3 regions of the Rothia sp. CCM 9418 genome follow, and region 1 is predicted to be linked to each of the others. Evidence: riboswitches for the same ligand, from Rfam matches in the RefSeq annotation. Region 1 holds a riboswitch; each other region holds the start of a gene.
The links. A riboswitch is a leader RNA that binds a small molecule or an ion and turns the genes downstream of it on or off. The one in region 1 is predicted to bind S-adenosylmethionine.
Positions count from the first base shown of each region.

Region 2: linked by a shared signal. The riboswitch ahead of metX (homoserine O-acetyltransferase MetX) and the one ahead of ACN083_RS06350 (nuclease PIN) in region 1 are both predicted to bind S-adenosylmethionine.
Region 3: linked by a shared signal. The riboswitch ahead of ACN083_RS07930 (AMP-binding protein) and the one ahead of ACN083_RS06350 (nuclease PIN) in region 1 are both predicted to bind S-adenosylmethionine.

Region 1 is NZ_JBLXXX010000004.1:54,158-56,407, reverse strand. It holds gene ACN083_RS06360 (DUF6350 family protein) at 1-546, opposite strand, end outside; gene ACN083_RS06355 (plasmid stabilization protein) at 731-1,180, opposite strand; gene ACN083_RS06350 (nuclease PIN) at 1,177-1,371, opposite strand; SAM riboswitch class IV at 1,403-1,531, opposite strand; gene ACN083_RS06345 (SNF2-related protein) at 1,677-2,250, shown strand, end outside.
Region 2 is NZ_JBLXXX010000004.1:208,163-210,412, forward strand. It holds gene ACN083_RS07035 (S9 family peptidase) at 1-691, opposite strand, end outside; SAM riboswitch class IV at 860-979, shown strand; gene metX (homoserine O-acetyltransferase MetX) at 1,096-2,190, shown strand.
Region 3 is NZ_JBLXXX010000005.1:90,508-92,757, reverse strand. It holds gene ACN083_RS07935 (LLM class flavin-dependent oxidoreductase) at 1-343, opposite strand, end outside; SAM riboswitch class IV at 443-555, opposite strand; SAM riboswitch class I at 731-819, shown strand; gene ACN083_RS07930 (AMP-binding protein) at 813-2,250, shown strand, end outside.

The DNA.
Region 1 (2,250 bases):
CATTCTCGCCAAAGAACGAGACTCGTACCAGCCACCAAGAATAAGCCCTGATAAAACGACCCAACACGGTACAAGTGCAGAAGCTACAGGATACGCTACCGCAGCAGTATCTGTTGTCAAAAGGCTCAAACCCCCAGCACAGGCACTATAAGTGATAGCTCCGGTTAATGTTGGTATCCAGAATTGTCCCTCACGAGATGCTTGAGCTAAGACTCGTCCTGAACGGAAACATAACCATAAGGGTATCAGCGTTAAGCCCAACGGGATAAAGCTCATCATCCCTTGAATATCGGGGGTGTCTCCATACGGGGCAGAGATGTTCAGATGAAGAGGAACCCCGTGGATTAGAAGCCACATTTGGCTAACTAAAACTGCCATAGCGTAGAGGTCACGCTGTTCAAAACCGCCGGTAAACCATACGGCACCCAGTAGTAGCACTACAGCAAAGCAAGAGTAGAAGGCAGTACGAAAGAGTTCGACAACACCCTGTAGCCAGAGGGGCATCGGTATCGAACGTTGTTGAGGTTTCATCACGCTGGTTTTCATCGTCTTTTATCTTGTCATGAACTCTATTGAACTCTGAAGTTCACACAGCTTTTCTAATCCAAATGAGACATAAACCAAGGATTTTCTTCACCGCGTGCACCCCACTGAACCATACCATGTATGCCGGTCAAGACGCTAAGCTCATCACAGCCTACGTCTTAAGGTCACGTAAAAGACACAGGGTTTATAGTCCTCGCGCGGCGTTTTCGTGCAGCGGATTAACGGCAGGGACTCCCCAGCGACGATAAATATCTGCTTTAGAAGAAACTATTTCTAGCTGATGCACTTCAGCGGTAGCAGCCATGAGCCCTTCAAGTGCGGCGGTAGGCAATGGCGTATAAGGGCCTTCTGGTGAGGGGCGTTCTTCAGCACGAATTTGGCGACCGGCCCATGCCAAAGATACGTTCGTATCAACGTCGAGAACCTGCCCGCTAAAACGTTCGAGAAGTTCGTTAACCCACCGCTCTGTTTCAGGGTAGGGGTAAAGCCCTTTAAGTTCGCCTAGGCTAAGTGCTGATATGTACATCACCATATATGAGCGACGGCGAAGAAACGCAACGACCTGCGGATGTGGTGTGGCTTTGCGAATCTCTGCTAGTACATCAGAGTCTAGAAGTAGTCCTCTTATACTCATGCTGCTTGTAAGATACCGTATTCCTGGTTAGGGATACCGTGCGGATTAGGAGAAAGCAAAAAGTTAAGAAACTCAGAACGCTCATGGGAAATACGAGTGTAATCTTGAATGCTTACGGCAGCGTAACCGCCACGAGTTTGAGCAGAAGAAACAGGTTGAATATTGTGCTGAGGGCGAGCGGTGTTGTGCATGATACAACTGCGCTGAATGCGCTTTCCTTTCGAAGTGCTCTTGTCCGTACCAGCCTGCGTACTATGACGCGAATACGAACCGCTTCGTCATCCGAGCCACCCGTGAACATGGGGTTGGCGTTCAACTAAAGTCGGAGCTTATCAGTTGAAACTCTTGAAGCTGAATCCAGAATAACGCAACCACCACAAAAAACAAAGAGCACAACCCAAAATATTTGAGAGATTTAGGCTACACCAGCTTTAGTGAAAGCTCATCCGGTAACCTAGAACATATATGCACCCTGCCAGCAGAGGATACAACCACCGTGAATGCACCATCAGCTTTCCCCAGAATCCCCGTCAGCGCAGCAAAAATTATCCAGCAAGTAGGACACCGCACCTACCTCCGCGGAAAACAATACATGCAAGAAGGCAAAGTCGCCCGATACTCCTACGACGCACAAGCACACATCCTGACAGGAACAACCTACGGCGACGCAACAGACCCATACCTCAGCAAAATTGTCTTCCCCGCAAAACAGGTTGAAGGATCCCTCGCCTTCTCCGCACGATGCACCTGCCCCGTACGCACCGACTGCAAACACTCCGTAGCCATCATGCTCACCGCCATCGAAAGAGCCGAAAAAGTTAGCAAAGCCCAAAGCTCCACTCAACGCGTCACAGACGGACTCAGCAAAGAACAGCTCAAACAACACGGAATCACCACTGCACAAGAGCTAGCAGAACAACAAAAAATGTCGACATGGCGCAGAACGCTGTCACAAACACTGGCGCAGCATCACCGGATACCCTACGAAAATAACAGCAATACCATCGCCGCTCTCGACCTCAAAATGCACGTCAACTCCCGCTTCGCACTCGGTAGCGGTCAACACAAAA
Region 2 (2,250 bases), 150 kb from region 1:
AAAGAACACAATCTTCTTCCCCCGCACCAATACGGTGAGCCCGTATCTCATATGGGCGCCATGACTCATCGACAAGAGAATAAATAAGGGTTGATGCATCAGGAGTCAAATATGCGCCACTAAAAATACCGGGCAAAGTCTCCTCTGAAAGAGTCAACGTCTCTAAATCTAAGAAATACTGGGTATAGCGTTCATCGCCAGAATCATCAACACCAAAGCTCAACAAAGAACCGTCTAACGAAGGCGAAAAAGACCCAAGAGAAAAGAACGGCAACTCTCGTGCAAACTCATTACAATCAAGAATGACCTGCTCTTGATCAAGAGGAACACCCGCCTGAACCTGCGGAGGAGAAAACATCTCCACCTCACCACCGTCTACCAAAGCAGGCACACGACAAAATACAGGGTACTGTTCACCCTCAACCGTCCGCGAAAAATACCACCAATCTCCATGGCGAGAAGGAACAGAAAGATCCGTCTCTAAGGTGCGCTCCTTAATCTCCTGAAAAATACTTTCACGAAGTGCTTGCTGTGACTGAGTGGACTGCTCTGTATAAGCATTTTCTGTATTGAGGTACTCCACCACCTCAGAATCGTCCTTAGCACGAAGCCACTCATAATGGTCAATAAACGTATCGCCATGATGAACACGTGAAGACTCCACACGCTTCGTAACAGGTGCTTGAGACATGAAATGTACCTCCGAAAAGAAAAATAGATAATGCGCCCTTAAAACAACGCGACATGAGAACTATTCTAAAGACAAAATATGACGAAACAAGACAAACTACCGCATTAGAACGTAAAGAAGAAGAAACGGCTCGACCCACAACAAACCACTCAGATACGATAACAACACGGTCAAGAGCGCTAATACCAAGACTCAGCTTATTAGCCGGCAACCCTCCACTCGCGGCGGGGTGCCACTGAGACAGACCCGGCACCAGAAAAACACTCTTAGACGGTGCAAGCGCGGGAGCAGTACGCACTACCTCCTCAACATAAGAGCCTGCACACCAAACAGGCAACACACCAGAGGAAACAACAGTGCAGATACAGCCCCAATCTACTACAACAATAGTTATTGGAGCATCTATGAGTACCCCAACAACACTCACTTACCAACACCACACAACCATCGAGACACTACCCCTAGAATCAGGGCACACACTACCTAACGCAACTATCGCCTACGAAACATGGGGAAACCTCAACAAACACAAAGACAACGCCGTGCTCATCTTGCACGCCTTAACAGGAGACACCCACGTCGCCCACAATGAGCACAACACTACTTCCGGCTGGTGGGAAGACCTCGTTGGAGCAGGAAAAACCATCGACACAAACACCTACTTTGTAGTAGCACCGAATATTCTCGGCGGCTGTAACGGAAGCACCGGAGCACACAGCACACACCCACACAAACAACCCCCACAACCATGGGGGTCATCCTTCCCAAAACTTACCGTACGAGACACCGTACACGCCGAAAAACATCTAGCAGAAGCACTCGGCATCACACAATGGGCACATGTTATAGGAGGATCCCTCGGAGGAGCACGAGCCTTAGAATGGGCCATCACCTACCCCGAAGACGTACGTCACTGCGCCGTTATCGCCTCCGGCGCATACACCACCGCAGAACAACTAGCCTGGGCACAAGCACAAAACCTTGCTATCCGCAGTGACCAACACTTCTACGGAGGCGACTACTACGATAAACAACCTCCCAGCCAAGGACTAGGGATAGCTCGACGCATCGCACATATCACCTACCGAACCTCAGAAGAACTCCACACCCGATTTGGGCGCACACAACAAACACAAAACAGTACACAATACAGCGTGGAATCATATATGGACTACCATGCACACAAACTTGTGCAACGTTTTGACGCAAATAGCTACCTCAGCATTAACGAAATACTCATGAGCCACGACATCACCCGAAATCGTGGAACATTACACCAAACACTGCAACGAAGCCAATGCACATGGACTATCGCCTATGTGCACAATGACAGACTCTTCTACCCAGAACAATCACGTGAATTAGCTAGGGCCTTACCCCAACCGGTACAAGCACAAGCTATCTACTCTCCAGCTGGACACGACGGATTCCTCCTAGAGACAAAACAACTACAAAAAATCCTAGAACCAGTTCTAAAACAAGGCAGAAAACCCCACTAACAACATGAAAAGAAACAAACCCGGCATCGCCCTGTTAGCCTCACAATGAGCTACTGACCG
Region 3 (2,250 bases), on a different contig from region 1:
GTTCCGTGACTGCTGCCATCGCCGAAATCTGTAAGAACGGGTCACCTACCGGTACCTGTGCACCATCACAAAGTACGGGTGCAACAGAATCCTTATATACGTCGTATACGCCCACCACATCAGCGATAAAGACCGCGTCAAAAAGCCCTTTTTCGCACACTTGAGCTAAATCTGTCCAATATTTAATGGTGTTATATTCATCGGCTCGCGAGCGCGGGTGACGCCATAAGCCGAAGCTTTGGTGGCTTGTTGTTGTCATATCAAACGCATTGACAACGATACGTTTTTTAGAAGAAGACGGTGTCGTAGTGGGTTGTTCTGTCGTGGCGGTATGAGTTGCCATAAGTTTTTTCCTTTGCGTTCTTAGAGGAGAGAGCCCTCCTCTATGAGGCGTGGCATGTCGAAAACCATATTTTTCGGTGTTGATATGCCCGACGCATAGGCGCCGTATTTGCCGTTGTGATTATTTTGAGCCGGATCTTCATCTGGGGCACCCCGCTACGGAAAGAGGGTTGCCGTCCAACGAGCCAGAGCTTGACGTTGGAACTCGTGATCGCTGGGTTTAGCTTATAAAAAGTTCTTCTTGGTACCCAAGAGCTTCAGTGTTTATTGCGGTGGGTGACGTTCGCTAAGGAATATGACTCTATGCAACGTCATGTGTTCATCTGCTGGCAATGGAAAGTAACGTCTAGATGAATGTGTACGGAAGGTATTACGGTAGAACTCGTCTAAACCATCCAGAGCGACTGAGAGACCTGGCTCTAAGACGTCGCAGCAACCTCGCTTATGCGGTGGTGCTAACGCCAGAAACGATGGGAGTATCGATGTCGTATTGTTCGTCTTTTTCTTATTCAGACCCTCGAAATCAGGTGCAGAATCCGGCAGATGTTTCAGATCAAGAACGTATTGATTTTTGGGCAAGGCAGGCGCGAGAACGTCTTAGTTGGGGGAAGCTATGGGATGAGGATAAAACGCATGAGTTTATTCCTCCTCGTTTAGTAGACGTTCGTGAAGATGGTGTTCAAGAATTTTCTGTTCCAACGATTAAGTGGTTTGAGGGTGGTCAGCTCAACGTTGCCTATAACTGTGTGGATAGGCATGTAGAGCAAGGTTTTGGCGACAAGGTTGCGCTTTTCTTTGAGGGTGAACCTGGTGATCGTGAAGCTATCACTTATGCTCAGTTGCAACGCCGTGTGGCTCAGGCGGCACATGGTTTAGAGCGTTTGGGTGTGGTTAAGGGTGATCGTGTTGTTGTTTATTTGCCGGTGATTCCTGAAACTATTATTTTTGCTCTTGCCTGTGCGCGTATTGGGGCGATTCATTCTCTTGTTTTTGGCGGTTTTTCGGCGGAGGCTTTGAAGTTTCGGGTAGAGGATACCGGTGCCAAGGTATTAATTACAACTGATGGTCAGAATCGTCGGGGTAAGGTTGTTCCGGTCAAGTCGATAGCGGATGAGGCGTGTTCGTCTGAGAATAATATTGAGCATGTGGTGGTGGTGAACCGTACCTCAGCTACCGAGCAGGAAAGACAGAGTGTTCCGTGGTGTTTGGGGCGAGATGTTTGGTATCACGATTTGATTGAGGGTGTTCCAGATACGCATGATTACCCATTGCATGATGCTGAAGATCCGTTATTTATTATTTATACGTCGGGGACAACGGGCCAGCCTAAGGGTCTTGTTCATACTATGGGCGGGTATTTGACGCAGACGGCGTATTCTCATGCGTTACTTTATGATTTATTACCCGATATTGTTGATGCTGATGGTGTGCTTCGTCCTGATGAGTTAGCTACTCGTAATAATCGGCAAAAAGTTGCGGATACTGTTCATTGGTGTACAGCCGATTTGGCGTGGGTGACAGCTCATACTTATGAGATATATGGGCCGTTGGTCAATGGCGTAAGTCAAGTAATTTTTGAAGGTACACCTGATACTCCTACTTTTGAACGGCATTTTGAAATGATTGAACGCTATGGTGTCACAAACTATTACACGGCGCCAACGTTGATTCGTTCGTTGATGGGGGCTTTCCCGCATGGCCCAGAGCCTGGAAAATATGATTTTTCGTCGGTTCGTCTTTTGGGTTCTGTGGGTGAGTCGATTAATCCACAAGCTTGGTATTGGTTACGTGAGCATATTGGTTCTGGTCGTGCTTCCTTTATTGATACGTGGTGGCAGTCTGAGACAGGTTCAACGATCTGTTCTCCTCGTCCGCATGATCCTCAGTTTGCGCCTGAGGGGACTTTTG